DNA from 4 places in the Paracoccus seriniphilus genome. Region 3 is predicted to be linked to each of the others. Evidence: riboswitches for the same ligand, from Rfam matches in the RefSeq annotation. Region 3 holds a riboswitch; each other region holds the start of a gene.
The links. A riboswitch is a leader RNA that binds a small molecule or an ion and turns the genes downstream of it on or off. The one in region 3 is predicted to bind thiamine pyrophosphate.

Region 1 (4,002 bases), 1.0 Mb from region 3:
TGATCGCCGTTTCGAAGACAGTGGAAAGGGGCGCCGTTAGGTGCCCCTTTTCATTTCGGTTCCTTCACGCTGGCGTGCGGGACCATCACGAAAACGTATGGGGTGAAATATAATCCCGGGTTCCTGCGTATCGCCTGTCAGAGCCAACACGGTTCACGTCATCAGATACAAGGAGCCAATATCATGACCTTCAAGAGTTTTTCCGCTATCCTGACCGCCGTTGCCGTTCTGGGTGCTGCCCTTCCCGCCAATGCGGCCCGCCAGGCGCATGAACGCCCCGATTTCCCGGTCAGGGCCAAGGCCGAGATTACCCGTCAGGTTGCCGCTAAATCGGTCCTGATCGGCAAGGAGCTGGTGCGTCGCGACATTGACGGTGATCGGCTGATTACCGTGACCGTTTTCCCGTCCAGCGGGCTGATCGACCCTTCCAGCCGTGGTGACCGTTGACACATGACGGCATTTGCCGACGTGGAAACGAAGGGACGAAGAAACCGATCCCGTCACGAAAGACGCGCGAAAGCACTGCCTTCGCGCGTCTTTTCACATGTGTTCAGTGGCGGATCAGGCGGCTGGCTGTCCGGCCTGAATTGGAATGTCGTTCATTGCATGACGGTTGATCAGCTGCTTTTGCCGCGCACCCTTGGGAATGATACGGGCCGGTTGTGGCGCGTGCACGCGCGATTTCAGTTCCGGAAAGATCGAGAACAGCTCTTGGCGCGCCTCGAACTCCAGCGCGTGCAGGGCGGCGGGGCCGGTAAACAGGCTTTCCGTGGCACAGCCTTCGGCAATCAGGATCTCATGATCGTCGAACAGAAGGTGGACATAGGTAACGCTTTCGACCGCATCATCGATATAGACGCCGGGCAGGGGGCACAGGCGCACGGCAGAGATCAGAACCTCGTCCTGCCCGAACATCCGTTGGGCCACCTTGGAACGCACAAGCATGCGATGCTGACGCGACACGACCAGATCGCGATGGGGCAATCCCTCGCCCAGGGCACCGGCCGTGATCCGCACCGGGAAAAGCTTGTGATTGGATTTCAGTTCATCGCGATCGATCGTGCGGCGCGCAATCCAGCGGATCGTCTTGACGGTCTCATACCCGTTGGTTGTGGTCATCACCTGATCGCCGACCTTCAGGTCATCAATGAGAACGGCAGAGCCATCCGCCCCGGTCATCTGCGTTCCAAGCGTGAAACATACGGGCCCCAGATCGTCGCGAGAGACACCACCCTGGCCAAGGACAAATGTCGTGCTGACAAGTGTCGCATCCGTCAGGATCGAGCCGTCGGTAGGCGTGAAATAGGCAGTGCCATCCGCCATTCCAAAGGTGATTCCCGTGATGGTCTGTTCGCTGCCATCAGCCAGACGAACTGTCACCGTATCGCCGGGGAAACTGTTCGAGATCGGCTCACCATTGAGTTCGTCACCCGAGCTGCCGAGGATTTCATCATCGTCATTTTCGTCGGTAAGCGTGACGAGGCTGACGGTCAGGACCGTTCCTTCAGGCGGAGGCGCGTATGGATCAAGCGTCCAGACTTGCTCGTTGAAACTCGTCGGCATCGGGTAAAATCTCACTATCTGAAAAATATATTGAATAAACTTTACGACAGTCCGGGCCTGAATGGAAACGTTCTTTGGGATAGGTTCGCTGCGTGCTTTCCGGAGTGATCGATTCTTCGACAATGGTTGACAATAGCCGGCAGTTCGGAAATCTTGCGCCCTGTCAGGGGAGTCCCGCCGAAGGGACTGAGAGGCTGATTGGCAGGGCAACCTGCGGTGACGCGACCCTTTGAACCTGACCCAGTTGAGACTGGCGTAGGAAGACCGAGGGACGAATCGCGTTCCTTGGGCCGTTGCGGCCGATCATGGCCGTTACCGGTCGCTTTCTGCCTCATACATCATCTCGGGTCTTTTCGAGTTGTGCTTGAGGAGACGCGCATGAACGATCAAAGACCTATCCCGCAGATCACCACCGGCCCCTTGCCGGCCTCCCGCAAGGTCTGGCACGCAGGCGAGCTTCATCCCGACATTCGCGTGCCCATGCGTGAGATCGACCTGCATGTTTCGGCCATGGAGCCGCCGGTCACCGTCTATGACAGTTCCGGTCCCTATTCCGATCCCGAGGCGCAGATCGACATCAACAGGGGGCTGCCGCGCCTGCGCGAAAGCTGGATCATGGCGCGCGGTGATGTCGAACGCTACGAGGGGCGGCAGGTCAAGCCCGAGGACAATGGCTTTGTTTCGGGCGACCGGCTGACGCCTGAATTCCCGGTTCGCAATCAGCCATTGCGCGCCAGGAAGGGCAAGGCGGTCAGCCAGATGGCCTATGCCCGCGCCGGTATCGTGACGCCGGAAATGGAGTTCGTCGCAATCCGAGAAAATCTGGGCCGGCGTGCCGCCAAGGAGAAACTGGTGCGCGACGGACATGACTGGGGTGCATCCATTCCCGACCATGTGACGCCGGAATTCGTCCGTCAGGAAGTGGCCAGCGGGCGCGCGATCATTCCCGCCAATATCAACCACCCCGAAATCGAACCCATGGCGATCGGCCGCAATTTCCTGGTCAAGATCAACGCCAATATCGGCAATTCGGCGGTGACCTCCTCGATGGAAGAGGAAGTCGAAAAGATGGTCTGGGCCACGCGTTGGGGGGCCGATACCGTCATGGATCTGTCCACCGGGCGCAATATCCACAACATCCGCGACTGGATCATCCGCAACAGCCCGGTGCCGATCGGCACGGTGCCACTGTATCAGGCGCTGGAAAAGGTCGGCGGCGTGGCCGAGGATCTGTCCTGGGAGGTGTTCCGCGACACGCTGATCGAACAGGCCGAGCAGGGCGTGGATTATTTCACCATCCACGCTGGCGTGCGCCTGCCTTTCATCCATCTGACCGCCGAACGCGTGACCGGCATCGTCAGCCGTGGCGGTTCGATCATGGCGAAATGGTGCCTGCATCATCACCGCGAGAGCTTCCTTTACGAGCATTTCGACGAAATCTGCGACATCATGCGCGCCTATGATGTCAGCTTCAGCCTGGGTGACGGGTTGCGGCCTGGCTCGATTGCCGACGCCAATGACGCTGCCCAATTCGCCGAGCTGGAAACCCTTGGAGAGCTGACGCAGATCGCCTGGGCCAAGGATTGCCAGGTGATGATCGAAGGTCCGGGTCATGTGCCGATGCACAAGATCAAGGAGAACATGGACAAGCAGCTGACCCATTGCGGCGAGGCGCCTTTCTATACGCTTGGGCCGCTGACCACCGATATCGCGCCGGGCTATGACCATATCACCAGTGCCATCGGTGCGGCGATGATCGGTTGGTTCGGCACCGCGATGCTGTGCTATGTCACCCCCAAGGAACATCTGGGCCTGCCTGACCGCGACGACGTGAAAACCGGTGTGATCACCTATAAGATCGCCGCCCATGCGGCCGATCTGGCCAAGGGTCATCCGGCGGCGAAACTGCGCGATGACGCCCTGTCACGGGCCCGTTTCGAGTTCCGTTGGGAAGACCAGTTCAACCTGTCGCTCGACCCGGAAACGGCGCGCTCGTTCCACGATCAGACCCTGCCCAAGGAGGCGCACAAGGTGGCGCATTTCTGTTCCATGTGCGGCCCGAAGTTCTGCTCGATGAAGATCAGCCATGACATCCGTGCTGAGGCCCGCTCCAAGGGCATGGAAGAAATGGCCGAGAAATATCGCGACGGCGGAGATCTCTATATGCCGGTCGAGGGCTAGGCCCGCCAGGGCCGGTGCGGCGCAATCTGCCTGTGATTGTGCTGCACCGGTCACGAGAATGCGTGGCAAAGCCGTCACCCTCTGTATTCCCTGAGACGGTTTTTCCCGCTATCTCAATACTATGGATATTGCGCTTCTGATTTCGATAACGGCGTTGCTGTTTCTTGTCATCGCGGCGGCCGAGCCCTTGGCTGCGCGGCTGTCACTGCCCTATAGCGTGATCCTTGCATGTCTGGGCATTCTGATTGGCGCCGGCGC
Region 2 (4,002 bases), on a different replicon from region 3:
ATGGCCGGTCAGAACCACGCCCTTCATGGTTTCGGGAACAGTCATCGCGATCACCTCGTCTTGGTAGAATGTTTGCTCTACTTGCTCGGGTAGAGCAAACATTCTACATGGTCAAGCATGAGCGATATGATGACCAGAATTTCAGCCGGGCTTGAGCGCGCATTCGCCACGGGTGGCTTTGCACAACCAAGCGTCGAGGATTTGCGCGATGCCGCCGGGGTCAGCCTGCGCACGCTGTACAAATACACCCCCTCGCGCAGCGACATGGTCTATGCCGCGCTGGAGTATCGGCACCGGCGCTATCTGGCGCATGTCCTTGATGATCTGCCTCGGGATCCGCGCCGGGCCGTGCTGGACCTGATGGATCGGGTCGGCGGTTGGATGATCGCCGAGGCCTCGCACGGCTGCCTGTTTCACGCCGCCGTTGCTGCCGCCCCCGGCGACGCAAGATTGCGCGACCTGCTGGAGCGCCACAAATCCGAGGTCGCTGCGCGTGCCGCAGCCGCAACCGGGCTGGAAGGTCGGGAAGTGGCCCTGTTGCTGATCGTGGAAGGTCTGACCCAGACCTGGCCTCTGCATCGGGAAAAGGCCGTCAGCAGTGCGAAGCTGTTGGCGCAGGGCTTGCTTGGCTCATAGATCGCAACCACGGGGAAACCCGCTTGCCTGCAGAGCGGCAAGGCCGCACCTTGCAAAACGGCCACAGCCGCCATCGGGCAGATCGGCCACGACTGGAACCGGACGCAATTCAGAGTCTTGATCAGGAATGTTATACATCCATATCGGCACCCAGAAGACCGGATCATCCTCCATTCAGCACGTTCTGAATATGAATGCGCCGTTTCTGGAAAAGCACTCGCTGCGCTATCTGCATGCGGGCCGCCAGAAGCCGGCTGACATGCGCATCCACCACAATCCGGTGGCGGCCATGCTGCTGTCGGGGGATGGCGCGCGTTTCGGCCGCGAACTGCACAGGGAACTGGCACGATCCCGGTGTCGCGATGCCATCCTCAGCGGCGAATTGCTCTCTCAGCCCGGCGTGGCGACACGCCTGCATGACATCCTGCCCGAACCCTTGCAGGATCAAACCAGGATCGTGGTCTATCTCAGACGCCCCGATCTTTACGTCGAGAGCCTGTTCAAACAGCGGGTCAAGGCCGATGCCACAACATCCACGGCCCGACAATTTCTGCGTCAGCATCACGCCAGGCTGCTGCACAGCCAGATCATCGACGAATATGCGGACAGTTTCGGAGAGCAGAGCATCATCCTGCGCCCCTATGACCCTTGTCACCTGCTGAATGGCAATGCTGTTGATGACTTTCTCAATGTCCTTGGCATCACCGAAACCGCCGATCTGATCACGCCGGCCGAGCCCGCCAATACTTCCTTTTCGCTGGCCTTCAGCCAGATGTCCGGGCTGGCCGTCCGACAACTGCAGCTGACCGCTCCGGCGATCACGAGCGCGGCCCAGAAACTGGCGCCGGCAGGAATTTCCAGATCGCGCGATGTCTATCATCTGGACAGACGCCGCTGGATCGTGTCGCAGCACGCCGATCAGATCGAAGCCCTGCGACGCCGGTTCCGACCCGATCTGGAGGCGCTGTTCGATCTGTCCGATCTGAGCGAAGGTGCCAAGGATCCCTTTCCGACCGAGAAAGAGCAGATCAAGTTGATGCGCGACGCCAGCGCCGCAATATTCAGGATATTGCCCTATCTGCAGGAAGAGCGGAAACCGCCATCGCTGCGCCGCGCAATCTCGCAATATTTGCCGGGATCGCCATTTCGGCACGGCTTCGCGTTTCGACGCCGCCCGGACGCTTGACAGCAGCATGCCATTGCCCGATGTTGCGCGCCATAAACGGGGGTGCTCACAGCGGGGCTGAGATGCGCATTGCAGCGCGAACCCTTCACAGCTGATCCGGGTAATGCCGGCGGAGCGAGGATCGCATGTTCATTGGCGCACAAGTGTCTCTTTATCCGATGACCTCGGATTTCGTTCAGGTCATCATGTCCGGGCTGAAGGCCCTGGACCCCTATCGTGACGATCTGCGCATCGAGACTGATGACATGTCCACGCTGATGGTCGGCGCGCCCGGTCCGCTGATTGATGCGATCCGCGACCTGTTCGCGACGACGGCACGCAATCCTGCCCATTCGACCATGCATGTCACCCTGTCGCGCGGCTGCCCCGGTGAACCCGATGATCCATCCTGCCGTTGCGACATTCTGGCCATAGCCCAGAATACACCGCTGGCGCAGCGACAGCTTCAGGCACAAGAGGCCGTGGCTGAAGCCCCGGATATGGGCGTGCAGATCGATGTGCAGTTTTCCCTGTATGTGCTGGGCCAGGATCGGCATATGGACGAAATCTACGGCTGCATCGAGTTCCTGAAATCCTCGGGCACCTTCCTGCGTTCCAAGAACTTCTGCACCCGCCTGCGCGGCGATGCCGGCGCGGTCTTCGAAACGCTGCGGCAGGCATTCCTGCGCTTTGGTCCAGCCGAGGGACATGTGACCATCGATCTGACCGCCTCGGCCAACAGCCCCAGCAAAGATTGAGGCTGCAGCGCAAGGAAAGCCTCATGCTGACCCGCGTCCTGCCGACCTTGATCCTTGCCGTCCTGCTGCTGGCGGGATGGGAGGTCTATTGCCACATGGCGGATGTCTCGCCGCTGATCCTGCCGCCGCCTTCCGGGGTATTCCGGGCGCTGATGCAGAACCGCGCCGAGATCGGCATGCATGCCGGTGTGACGCTGGCGGTGGCGACGCTGGGTTTTTCGCTGTCGGTGGGCTTTGCCTTTGTCACCTCGGTGCTGCTGCATTTCAATGGCTGGGCCGAACGAGGGCTGATGCCGCTGTTCGTGGCCAGCCAGACCGTGCCGCTGGTCGCGCTGGCGCCGCTGATGATCCTGTGGTTCGGCTTTGGCCTGCTGCCCAAGGTCCTGCTGGTGATCCTTGTCACTTTCTTTCCGATGCTGCTCAGCCTGTTGTCGGGCTATCGTCAAACCCCGCCTGCTTTCCGTGAATTGCTGGGGTCTATGGGCGCGGGCCGCTGGAGCGTATTTCGCCGCGCCACGCTTCCCTCGGCGCGTGCGGCATTTCTGGCGGGCCTGCGGATTTCGGCCACCTATGCGATCGTCGCGACGATCTTTGCCGAATATGCCGGGGCACGGCGCGGGCTGGGCATCTATATCCTGTCGGCCAAGAACAATTTCCGGGCCGATCTGGTGTTGGCCGCAGTGGTCGTATCGGCCTGCCTGACCCTGACCCTGCTGGGCGTGCTGCGGCTGATAGACCGGCTGACCGCCAAGGGGCCAGAGGCCCGCAGCCATGCTTGAGATCCGCAAGCTGTCGATCCGCACCAGAGAACGCGAATTGCTGTCAGAGCTGTCGCTTTCGCTGGCCGACGGGACCATGACCGCGCTGATCGGCCCCTCGGGCTGCGGCAAGACCTCGGTGCTGAAATGGCTGGCCGGCATCCTGCCCGATGCCATGCAGGAAAGTGGACAGTTGCTTCTGGATGGCGTCCCCGTGACACGCCCGCATCCGGCCCTGTGCTATCAACCGCAAAGCGATGCGCTGTTTCCATGGCTGACCATCATCCAGAATGCGGCCATCGGGCTGGAAATTGCCGGACTTTCGCGCGATCATGCCCGCCAGCAAGTGGCCCCGCTTTTTGCAACCTTCGGTCTGGAAGGCTGCGAGCAGATGTTCCCCGCTCAGTTGTCCGGCGGAATGCGCCAACGCGCAGCCTTCCTGCGCACCGTCGTTCAGGAAGGCCGCTTCATCCTGCTGGACGAGCCGTTCTCGGCGCTGGACGCCGTGACCCGCCTGCGCATGCAGGACTGGCTGCTGCAAAGATTGCACGAACGCCCGCGCGGAGTTCTGCTGGTCACGCATGATCTGCATGAGGCCGCGACGCTGGCAGACCGGATCATCGTCATGTCATCCGGTCCCGGCCGCATCATTGCCGATATCCCGGTAACCACCCCGCGCGACCAA
Region 3 (4,002 bases):
GCAATCTGACGGGGCGCGATATCTGGACCTCGGGCGCGCGCAACACCGCCATTTCCCCGCGCACGCCGCGCAGGTCGGTCAGGCGGTCCCCGGCGGCCAGCCCACGACAGTCAATGATCTGCCCGCGCGGTGCATCCGCCTGAACGGGCACCCCTTGGCTGGCCAGACTGCGGGTCAGGATGTCCAGCGCGTCACGCGGGCAGATATGTGATTCAGCCGAGAAATGCAGCGCGCGGGAAAAGCGCGGGGCAAGGGCGGGTTCGGCCCGACCCAACTCGTCGCGATCCAGCCAGCGATGGTTTTCGGTGCGCCGCGCAAAGCGGTCCAGCTCGGCCCGGTCGCGCCCCGGTGCCAGCACCAGTGATCCGCGGCGGGTGACGGGAACGCCTGCCGCCTGCCACCAGCCCTCGGCCTCGCGGCCCAGCCGGACGACGGGTTCCTCGGCGGTTTCGCCTTCGCAATCGGGGGCCAGCATGCCGCCGGCCCACCATGAACAGGCATGCTGTCCCGCCGGACCGGCGGGATCGACCAGTTGCACGGCGGCGCCGCGCCGGGTCAGTTCGGTTGCCACACAGAGGCCCGCGACCCCTGCGCCCAGAACGGTGAAAAGATTTTTCATGCCCAGACCTCGTGGAAATGATGCACCGGGCCATGGCCCTTGCCGATCTGCAGCCCGTCGGCCTGCGCAATTGCACGATGCAGCCAGTGATGGGCGTCATGCACGGCCTCGCCAAGCGATGCGCCCTTGCTCAGGCCCGCAGCGATCGCAGAAGACAGCGAACAGCCCGTGCCATGGGTGTTGGATGTGGCCAGCCGGGGCGAGGTGAAATGCTGCGGCGGTTCATCGCTGATCAGCCAGTCGGTACAATCCGCATCTGGGGAATGTCCGCCCTTCATCAGAACCGCACGCGCCCCCAGCCGCTTCAGCGCGGCACCCTGTTCGCAGATCTGGTTGGCCGATCTGGCCGATGGCTGGTCCAGCAGTTGCGCGGCCTCGGGCAGATTGGGGGTCAACAGGGTGGCGCGGGGCAGCAACTGGCCGATCAGCGCGCAGATGGCGTCGGATTCCAGCAACCTGTCGCCCGATTTTGCGACCATGACCGGGTCCAGCACCACGGGGCCGTCGAAATCGCGCAGTTCGGTCGCCACGGTCTGCACGATCCGGGCCGACCCCAGCATGCCGATTTTGACCGCATCCGCGCCAATGTCATCCAGAACCGAGCGAATCTGCCGGGCAACCATCTCGGGTGAGACCGCCTGCGCCGCCTGCACGCCCTGGGTGTTCTGGGCGGTGATGGCCGTGATCGCGGTCGCCGCATAGACCCCCAGTGCCGAAGCTGTCTTGATATCGGCCTGAATCCCGGCGCCTCCGCCGCTGTCGGATCCCGCGATGATCAGTAACCTTGCCGAGCCCTTCATGCCGTCCTCCGTTTTCGGGATGCGGCATGGGACAAAGAGATGTGGCGCGATCTGGGGCCACTCTGTCTCCGTTCCCTACGCCGGCATTGCCCGGATCAGGTTCGATGGGTTGGCACGCGGCCTCTCAGCCCCGACAAGCAGGGCACCCCAACGGAATGGCGCGACGATAGGACAGGGCGATGCGCCTGGCAAGAGCCTCAGCGCTGCAGAATCAGCAGATCGCTTTCAAAGCTGACGCGGGCGAATGTCCGCAGATAGGACATGCCCAGCAAGGAGCCGTCGAGATCACCATCGATGACCCAGGCCCGGACATTGCGGTCGAGGATATCGCCGATGGCCAGCTCGTCGATGGTCACGGGCGCGGTCTTGACCTGACCGTTGGCGGTCATGGCGGTGCCGATATAGGCCAGATCTCCGGTGTCGATACCGATGCGTCGCGCGTCTTCCGGGCCAAGGGCGATGGATGAGGCACCGGTATCGACGATGAATCGGACCGGGACGCCATTCAGCTGCGCGGTCAGGTGAAAATGCCCGTCCCGCGAGGCGGGGATCTCGATGCGCCCGCCACTGGTGACCATCTGTCGCTGACCGGACAGGCCGCCATTCATCCACAGTTCCGAGGCAAAGAACGCGCCGGCAAAGATCACGACCCACAGGCCCAACTGCCGCAACGCCTTGCTGCCGCGACCAGACAGTTCGAACAGCACTGCGCCGCCGATCACCACCAGAAGCACGATGTAATAGGCCAGCCGCATGCCGTCATCGGTCGCCATCAGAACAGCCCCGATCCCTTCAATCCGTCAAAGACGAACTGGACGGAAAGCGCGGCCAGCAACATGCCCAGCAGACGGGTGACGACCATGACACCGGTGCGCCCCAGAACCCGTGCCAGCGGGGTGGACAGGTGAAACAGCACCATCGCGATCAGCAGCACTGCCAGCATCACCAGATTGATCAGCAACAGATGCAGCCAGCCGCTGTCCTGTCCGCCCAGCAGAATCATCGTGGCCAATGCGCCCGGTCCGGCCAGCAGCGGCATGGCCAGCGGAAAGACCGAAGGGTCCTGCGCCTCGGGATCGGCGCTGCCCTGACCCTCGCGACGTTCGGTGCGCCTTTCGAACAGCATGTCGAGGGCGGTCAGGAACAGCAGCATGCCGCCTGCGACACGAAAGGCCGAGATCGAAATGCCGACGGCAGACAGGATCGCTTCGCCCGCAACACCGAACAGCATCAGAAGCACGGCGGCAATGACCACGGCGCGAAAGCCGATATGGCGGCGCTGCGCGGCATTCATTCCGGGGGTCAGCGCAATGAAGATCGGGGTCAGCCCGATCGGGTCGATGACCACGAACAGCGTGACGAATGCGGTGATGTAAAGCGACAGGTCCATGCCACCTTATCGCCCGCGTCGGATGCTCTGCCAAGCGCAGGAACCGAAAATAGAATGCGCCCGAACTCAATCGTGACCGATTCGGGCTTTGCAATCCTGCCTGCAAGGCCCTAAATCTGACCCGCGGGCGGAGGATCCGTCCGACAAGGGAGTTTCGTATGCTGAACAATATCGGCCTTCCCGGCCTTCTTCTGATCGCGGTTGTCGTGCTGGTCCTGTTCGGACGTGGCAAGATTTCGTCCCTCATGGGAGAAGTGGGCAAGGGTATCACGGCCTTCAAGAAAGGCGTCAAGGACGGCTCGGAAGAGATCGAAAAAGCCGTCGAGGACACCACGGATACGCCCGGTGAACAGGCGCGCGACGTGACGCCGAACAACACCGACCGCAGCTGATTCGGACGGGGCGCGGCACATCATGTTCGATATCGGCTGGACCGAGCTTTTGGTGATTGGCGTTGTGGCGCTGATCGTGGTCGGTCCCAAGGATCTGCCGCATCTGTTCCATTCGCTGGGGCGCTTTACCGCCAAGGCGCGGGGAATGGCGCGCGAATTCACCTCGGCGATGGAAGATGCCGCCAAGGGTTCTGGGCTGGATGAGGCCGCGGGCAGCTTGCGCGACATGAAATCGCTGACTTCGAAAAAGGCATTGGGGCTGGACGCGCTGGATCGCGCCGCAGAGCGTTTCGAGAAATGGGATCCCAAGGTTCCCGGCCCGAAAGAGACGGCCAAGCCGGATCCGGGCCTCGGGACCGGACCCTCCGGGGCCAAGGCTCCGGAAGAGGGCAAGACTGGCGCTTCTGCGCCAGCACCGGCTGCCCCTGCCACATCCGAAGCGACCCAGCCTGCGGGGGCGCGGCAGCTTCATGCCGTGCGGCGCAGTGACATGAAAGACGACTGACGTGACGGCAAAAACCGAACAGGACGATGATCTGGACGACAGCTCGGCCCCGCTGATCGAGCATCTGGCCGAACTGCGCACGCGCATCATCTGGTCGATGATCGCCTTCATGGTGGCAATGGTCCTGTGCTATACGGTCTGGAACCCGATCTACAATTTCCTGACACAGCCGATCTGTCACGCGCTTGAGGCGCGGGAACAGGAATGTGGCCTTATCCTTTTGAAATTGCAGGAAGGTTTCTTTGTCGCCATCCGCATTTCGCTGTTGGGCGGTTTCGCGCTGGCCTTTCCGGTCA
Region 4 (4,002 bases), 560 kb from region 3:
GATTTACCCGCCATGTTCGGACCGGTCAGCAGCCAGATTGCAGGTGTTTCCCCGCTGGTCAGGTCGCAGTCATTGGCCACGAAGCTTTCCGATTTGCGCTTCAGCGCACGTTCGACAACAGGGTGACGGCCACCCTCGATCTGAAAGGCACGGCTGTCATCCATCTGCGGACGCGTCCAGCCCTCACCTGCGGCAATATCGGCAAAGGCGGCTGTCAGGTCGATCTCGGCCAGCGCCCGCGCCGCTGTCCCGATCGGACCCGCCTGCGCCAGCACCGCCGAACGCAGCCGGGCGAATATCTCTCGCTCGGTCTCCAGTGCGCGGTCACGGGCATTGAGGATGCGTGTTTCCAGCTCGGACAGTTCCACGGTGGTAAAGCGGATCTGATTGGCCGTGGTCTGGCGATGGATGAAGGTCTCATTCAAGGGCGGCGCCAGCATCTTTTCAGCATGGGTGGCGGTCGTCTCGATGAAATAGCCCAGCACGTTGTTATGCTTGATCTTGAGGCTGCTGACCCCCGAGAGTTCCGCATATTGCGCCTGCATTCCCGCAATCACCGCGCGACCTTCGTCGCGCAGACGCCGGGTCTCGTCCAGATCCTCGTCAAAGCCCGGCGCAACGAAGCCGCCGTCGCGGGCCAGCAACGGCGGTTCGGCGACCAAGGCATCATCCAGAAGATCGATCAGTTCGTCATGGCCGGTCAGATCGGCGGCGGCCTCGCGCAGGATCTGCGCGGAATCCGGTGCCACCGTTTCGGCAATCAGCGCCCCCTGCGTCAGACCAGCGCGGATCGCAGCCAGATCACGCGGGCCGCCGCGCTCCAGCGCCAGACGTGACAGCGCACGGTCCATATCGGGCACGCGGCCAAGGGCCTCGCGCAGATCAGTGGCCAGCCGCCGATCCTCGACCAGTTGCGCCACGGCGTCCTGCCGGGCCTGTATCAGCGCCAGATCCCGCGACGGCGCACTGATGCGCCGCTCCAGCAAGCGTCCACCTGCTGCCGTCACCGTGCGGTCAATCGCCGTCAGCAGCGAACCTTCGCGGCCACCGGACAGGGCCTGCGTCAGCTCCAGATTGCGCCGGGTTGCCGCATCGATCTGCATCGCCCCTCCCGCGGATTCGCGGACCGGTGGGCGCATCAGCGGCAGTTTGCCCTTTTGAGTCATATCCAGGTAGTCGACGATCGCACCCATTGCCGACAGTTCGGCGCGTTCAAAGCTGCCAAAGCCGTCCAATGTTTCCACGCCGTAAAGCGCACAAAGCCTGCGCGCGCCGGCGGTGCTGTCAAAGGCGCCTGCAGGCAGATCGGTCAGTTGCGCGTCGGATTCGGCCGCCAGATCTTCCAGCCCCGATCCCTCGAGCGCCAGCAATTCGCGCGGTGCCAGCCGCGCCAGTTCCGGCGCAAGGCGCGACAGGGGACAGGGCATGACCTGAAATGCGCCGGTCGAAATGTCCACCCATGCCAGCGCTCCTTCCTCGCGGATCTGCGCGAAGGCTGCCAGAAAGTTGTGACGCCGCGCCTCCAGCAGGGTTTCCTCGGTCAGCGTGCCCGGCGTCACCAACCGCACGACATCGCGCGCCACGACCGATTTCGAGCCGCGCTTGCGGGCCTCGGCCGGGTCTTCCATCTGTTCCGCAATGGCAACGCGAAAGCCCTTGCGGATCAGGGTCAGCAGGTAACCTTCGGCCGCATGGACCGGCACGCCGCACATCGGGATCGGCTGTCCGCCATGCGTGCCTCTCTTGGTCAGGGCGATGTCCAGCGCGGCGGCGGCCTGCACTGCGTCATCAAAGAACATCTCGTAGAAATCGCCCATACGATAGAACAGAAGCGCGCCGGGGTTCGCCTCGCGGATCGCAAGATATTGCGCCATCATCGGGGTGGGCTGATCGCTCATGGGGGTCCTTCATCTGCGGTTAGAGGCGGTTCTAGCTGTCTGCGCCCGGCTTGAAAACCGCGCTTTCACCTTGCAGCATTCATCCGCCGCACTATGTTCATCGCATACCTCGGGGGGCCCGGCACCGGGCTGAGACGCGATTCGCGGACCCGTTGAACCTGATCCGGTTAGCGCCGGCGGAGGGAAGGTTTCGCTGTCCTTTCTTTCGCAATCAGAACCTGAAAGGAGGCCCGGCGATGTTGAAACCGACTGTCCTGACCCTTGCCCTGCTGACCGCCACGTCAGCAGCCGCGCAGGAAAAGCCCGTTCTGACCGTCTATGCCGGCGATTACATCGCCAGCGAATGGGGTCCCGGCCCGCAAATCGAGGAAGGTTTCGAATCCTTCTGCGAATGCGATCTGAAATTCGTCACTGGCGACATCCTGCCCCGCATCCTGATGGAGGGCGAGAAGACCGAGGCCGATATCGTCTTTGGCCTGAACACCGACGTCACCGCCCGCGCGCGTGCCTCGGGGCTGTTTGCGCCGCATGGTCAGGATGTGTCGAATCTGTCTCTGCCCGTCGCATGGCAGGATGACATCTTTCTGCCCTATAACTGGGGTGAAACCGCCTTCATTTATGACGACACGCGTCTTGAAAACCCGCCCGCAAGCTTCGAAGAGCTGCTGGCAGCGCCTGACGACCTGAAGATCGTCCTGCAGGACCCACGTTCCTCGATTTCAGGGCTGGCACTGCTGCTGTGGGTCAAGGCCATCTATGGTGACGACGCCGCGCAGGCCTGGGAAAGGCTGGCGCCCAAGGTGCTGACCGTGACCAAGGGCTGGTCGGAAAGCTATGGCATGTTCACCGAGGGCGAGGCCGATATGGTTCTGTCCTACACGACATCGCCCGCCTATCATATTGCCGCCGAAGACGATCAAAGCAAACATGCCGCGATCTTTCCCGAAGGGCATTACTTCATGGCCGAACTGGCCGCGCAGCTTGCCTCGACCGATCAGCCGGAACTGGCTCAGAGCTTCATGGACTGGATCCTGACGCCCGATTTCCAGAAAACCATTCCGCTGGCCAACTGGTCCCTGCCCGCCAAGCTGGATCAGGACGCATGGCCCGAGGTGATGCGCAACCTTCCGCGCCCCGAAAAGACCCTTTTCTATAGCGAAGACGAGGCAGAAGAGCTGCGCAAACCGGCGCTGGATGAATGGCTGCAGGCATTTTCGCGGTAAGGCGCGATGCCGGGGGAATCGCGGTCGCTTCGGGGCTGGCCGCGCTGATCCTGGGCACGCTGGCCGCAGTTGCATGGCAGGCCAGGGGTCTGTCGGCACTGCAGATATGGGATTGGCGCGCCGTCTGGTTCACGATCTGGCAGGCAGCCCTGTCGGCGGCGCTGTCCGCCATTCTGGCGGTGCCGGTGGCCCGTGCGCTGGCTCGGCGGCGCTTTCCGGGACGCAGGGCCCTTGTCACCCTGCTGGGGGCCCCTTTCATCCTGCCCGTGATCGTGGCGATCATGGGGCTGATCGCCGTATTCGGCAGGACTGGCGCAATCAACGAGACGCTGCGTGCCATCGGCCTGGGCGAATTTTCTGTCTATGGCTGGCAAGGGGTGATCCTGGCCCATGTCTTCTTCAATCTGCCCCTGTCGGTTCGCCTGATTCTGCAGGGCTGGCAGAGCATTCCGGTCGAACGTTTCCGCCTGGCGGAAAGCCTTGGCTTTGCGCCCGCCGACATGAGCCGCCATCTGGAAAGACCGATGCTGCGCGCGGTCCTGCCGGGTGTCTGTCTGGCCGTGTTCCTGGTCTGCCTGACATCCTTCACGGTAGCGCTGGCGCTGGGGGGCGGTCCTTCGGCCACCACGGTTGAACTGGCCATCTACCAGGCGTTCCGTTTTGATTTCGATCTGGGGCGCGCGGCCGCGCTGGGACTTGTGCAGATCGCGCTGAGCCTTGCAGCCTTGCTGATGGCACGCCACATCGTGGCACCGGCTGCCTTTGGCGCGGGACTGGACCTTGATCGGGGTCCGGCTGCTCCGCGCGGCTTTCACCGCCTGGCGGATGCCATTGCAATCACGCTGGCGACGCTGTTCCTGCTGTGGCCCATCGGCGCGGTG

Region 1: linked by a shared signal. The riboswitch ahead of thiC (phosphomethylpyrimidine synthase ThiC) and the one ahead of thiD (bifunctional hydroxymethylpyrimidine kinase/phosphomethylpyrimidine kinase) in region 3 are both predicted to bind thiamine pyrophosphate.
Region 2: linked by a shared signal. The riboswitch ahead of JHW44_RS19090 (YkoF family thiamine/hydroxymethylpyrimidine-binding protein) and the one ahead of thiD (bifunctional hydroxymethylpyrimidine kinase/phosphomethylpyrimidine kinase) in region 3 are both predicted to bind thiamine pyrophosphate.
Region 4: linked by a shared signal. The riboswitch ahead of JHW44_RS13390 (thiamine ABC transporter substrate-binding protein) and the one ahead of thiD (bifunctional hydroxymethylpyrimidine kinase/phosphomethylpyrimidine kinase) in region 3 are both predicted to bind thiamine pyrophosphate.

The regions. Positions count from the first base shown of each region.
Region 1 is NZ_CP067129.1:1,150,622-1,154,623, forward strand. It holds gene glnA (type I glutamate--ammonia ligase) at 1-3, shown strand, start outside; gene JHW44_RS05690 (hypothetical protein) at 184-447, shown strand; gene JHW44_RS05695 (Hint domain-containing protein) at 562-1,563, opposite strand; TPP riboswitch at 1,719-1,842, shown strand; gene thiC (phosphomethylpyrimidine synthase ThiC) at 1,942-3,744, shown strand; gene JHW44_RS05705 (cation:proton antiporter) at 3,866-4,002, shown strand, end outside.
Region 2 is NZ_CP067132.1:134,053-138,054, forward strand. It holds gene JHW44_RS19075 (alcohol dehydrogenase family protein) at 1-45, opposite strand, end outside; gene JHW44_RS19080 (TetR/AcrR family transcriptional regulator) at 118-636, shown strand; gene JHW44_RS19085 (hypothetical protein) at 764-1,822, shown strand; TPP riboswitch at 1,851-1,957, shown strand; gene JHW44_RS19090 (YkoF family thiamine/hydroxymethylpyrimidine-binding protein) at 1,948-2,559, shown strand; gene JHW44_RS19095 (ABC transporter permease) at 2,583-3,338, shown strand; gene JHW44_RS19100 (ABC transporter ATP-binding protein) at 3,331-4,002, shown strand, end outside.
Region 3 is NZ_CP067129.1:2,175,212-2,179,213, reverse strand. It holds gene JHW44_RS10660 (FAD-dependent oxidoreductase) at 1-619, opposite strand, end outside; gene thiD (bifunctional hydroxymethylpyrimidine kinase/phosphomethylpyrimidine kinase) at 616-1,419, opposite strand; TPP riboswitch at 1,475-1,579, opposite strand; gene JHW44_RS10650 (retropepsin-like aspartic protease family protein) at 1,617-2,192, opposite strand; gene JHW44_RS10645 (MarC family protein) at 2,192-2,809, opposite strand; gene JHW44_RS10640 (twin-arginine translocase TatA/TatE family subunit) at 2,968-3,201, shown strand; gene tatB (Sec-independent protein translocase protein TatB) at 3,224-3,706, shown strand; gene tatC (twin-arginine translocase subunit TatC) at 3,708-4,002, shown strand, end outside.
Region 4 is NZ_CP067129.1:2,734,132-2,738,133, forward strand. It holds gene mutS (DNA mismatch repair protein MutS) at 1-1,898, opposite strand, end outside; TPP riboswitch at 1,999-2,100, shown strand; gene JHW44_RS13390 (thiamine ABC transporter substrate-binding protein) at 2,135-3,121, shown strand; gene JHW44_RS13395 (ABC transporter permease family protein) at 3,097-4,002, shown strand, end outside.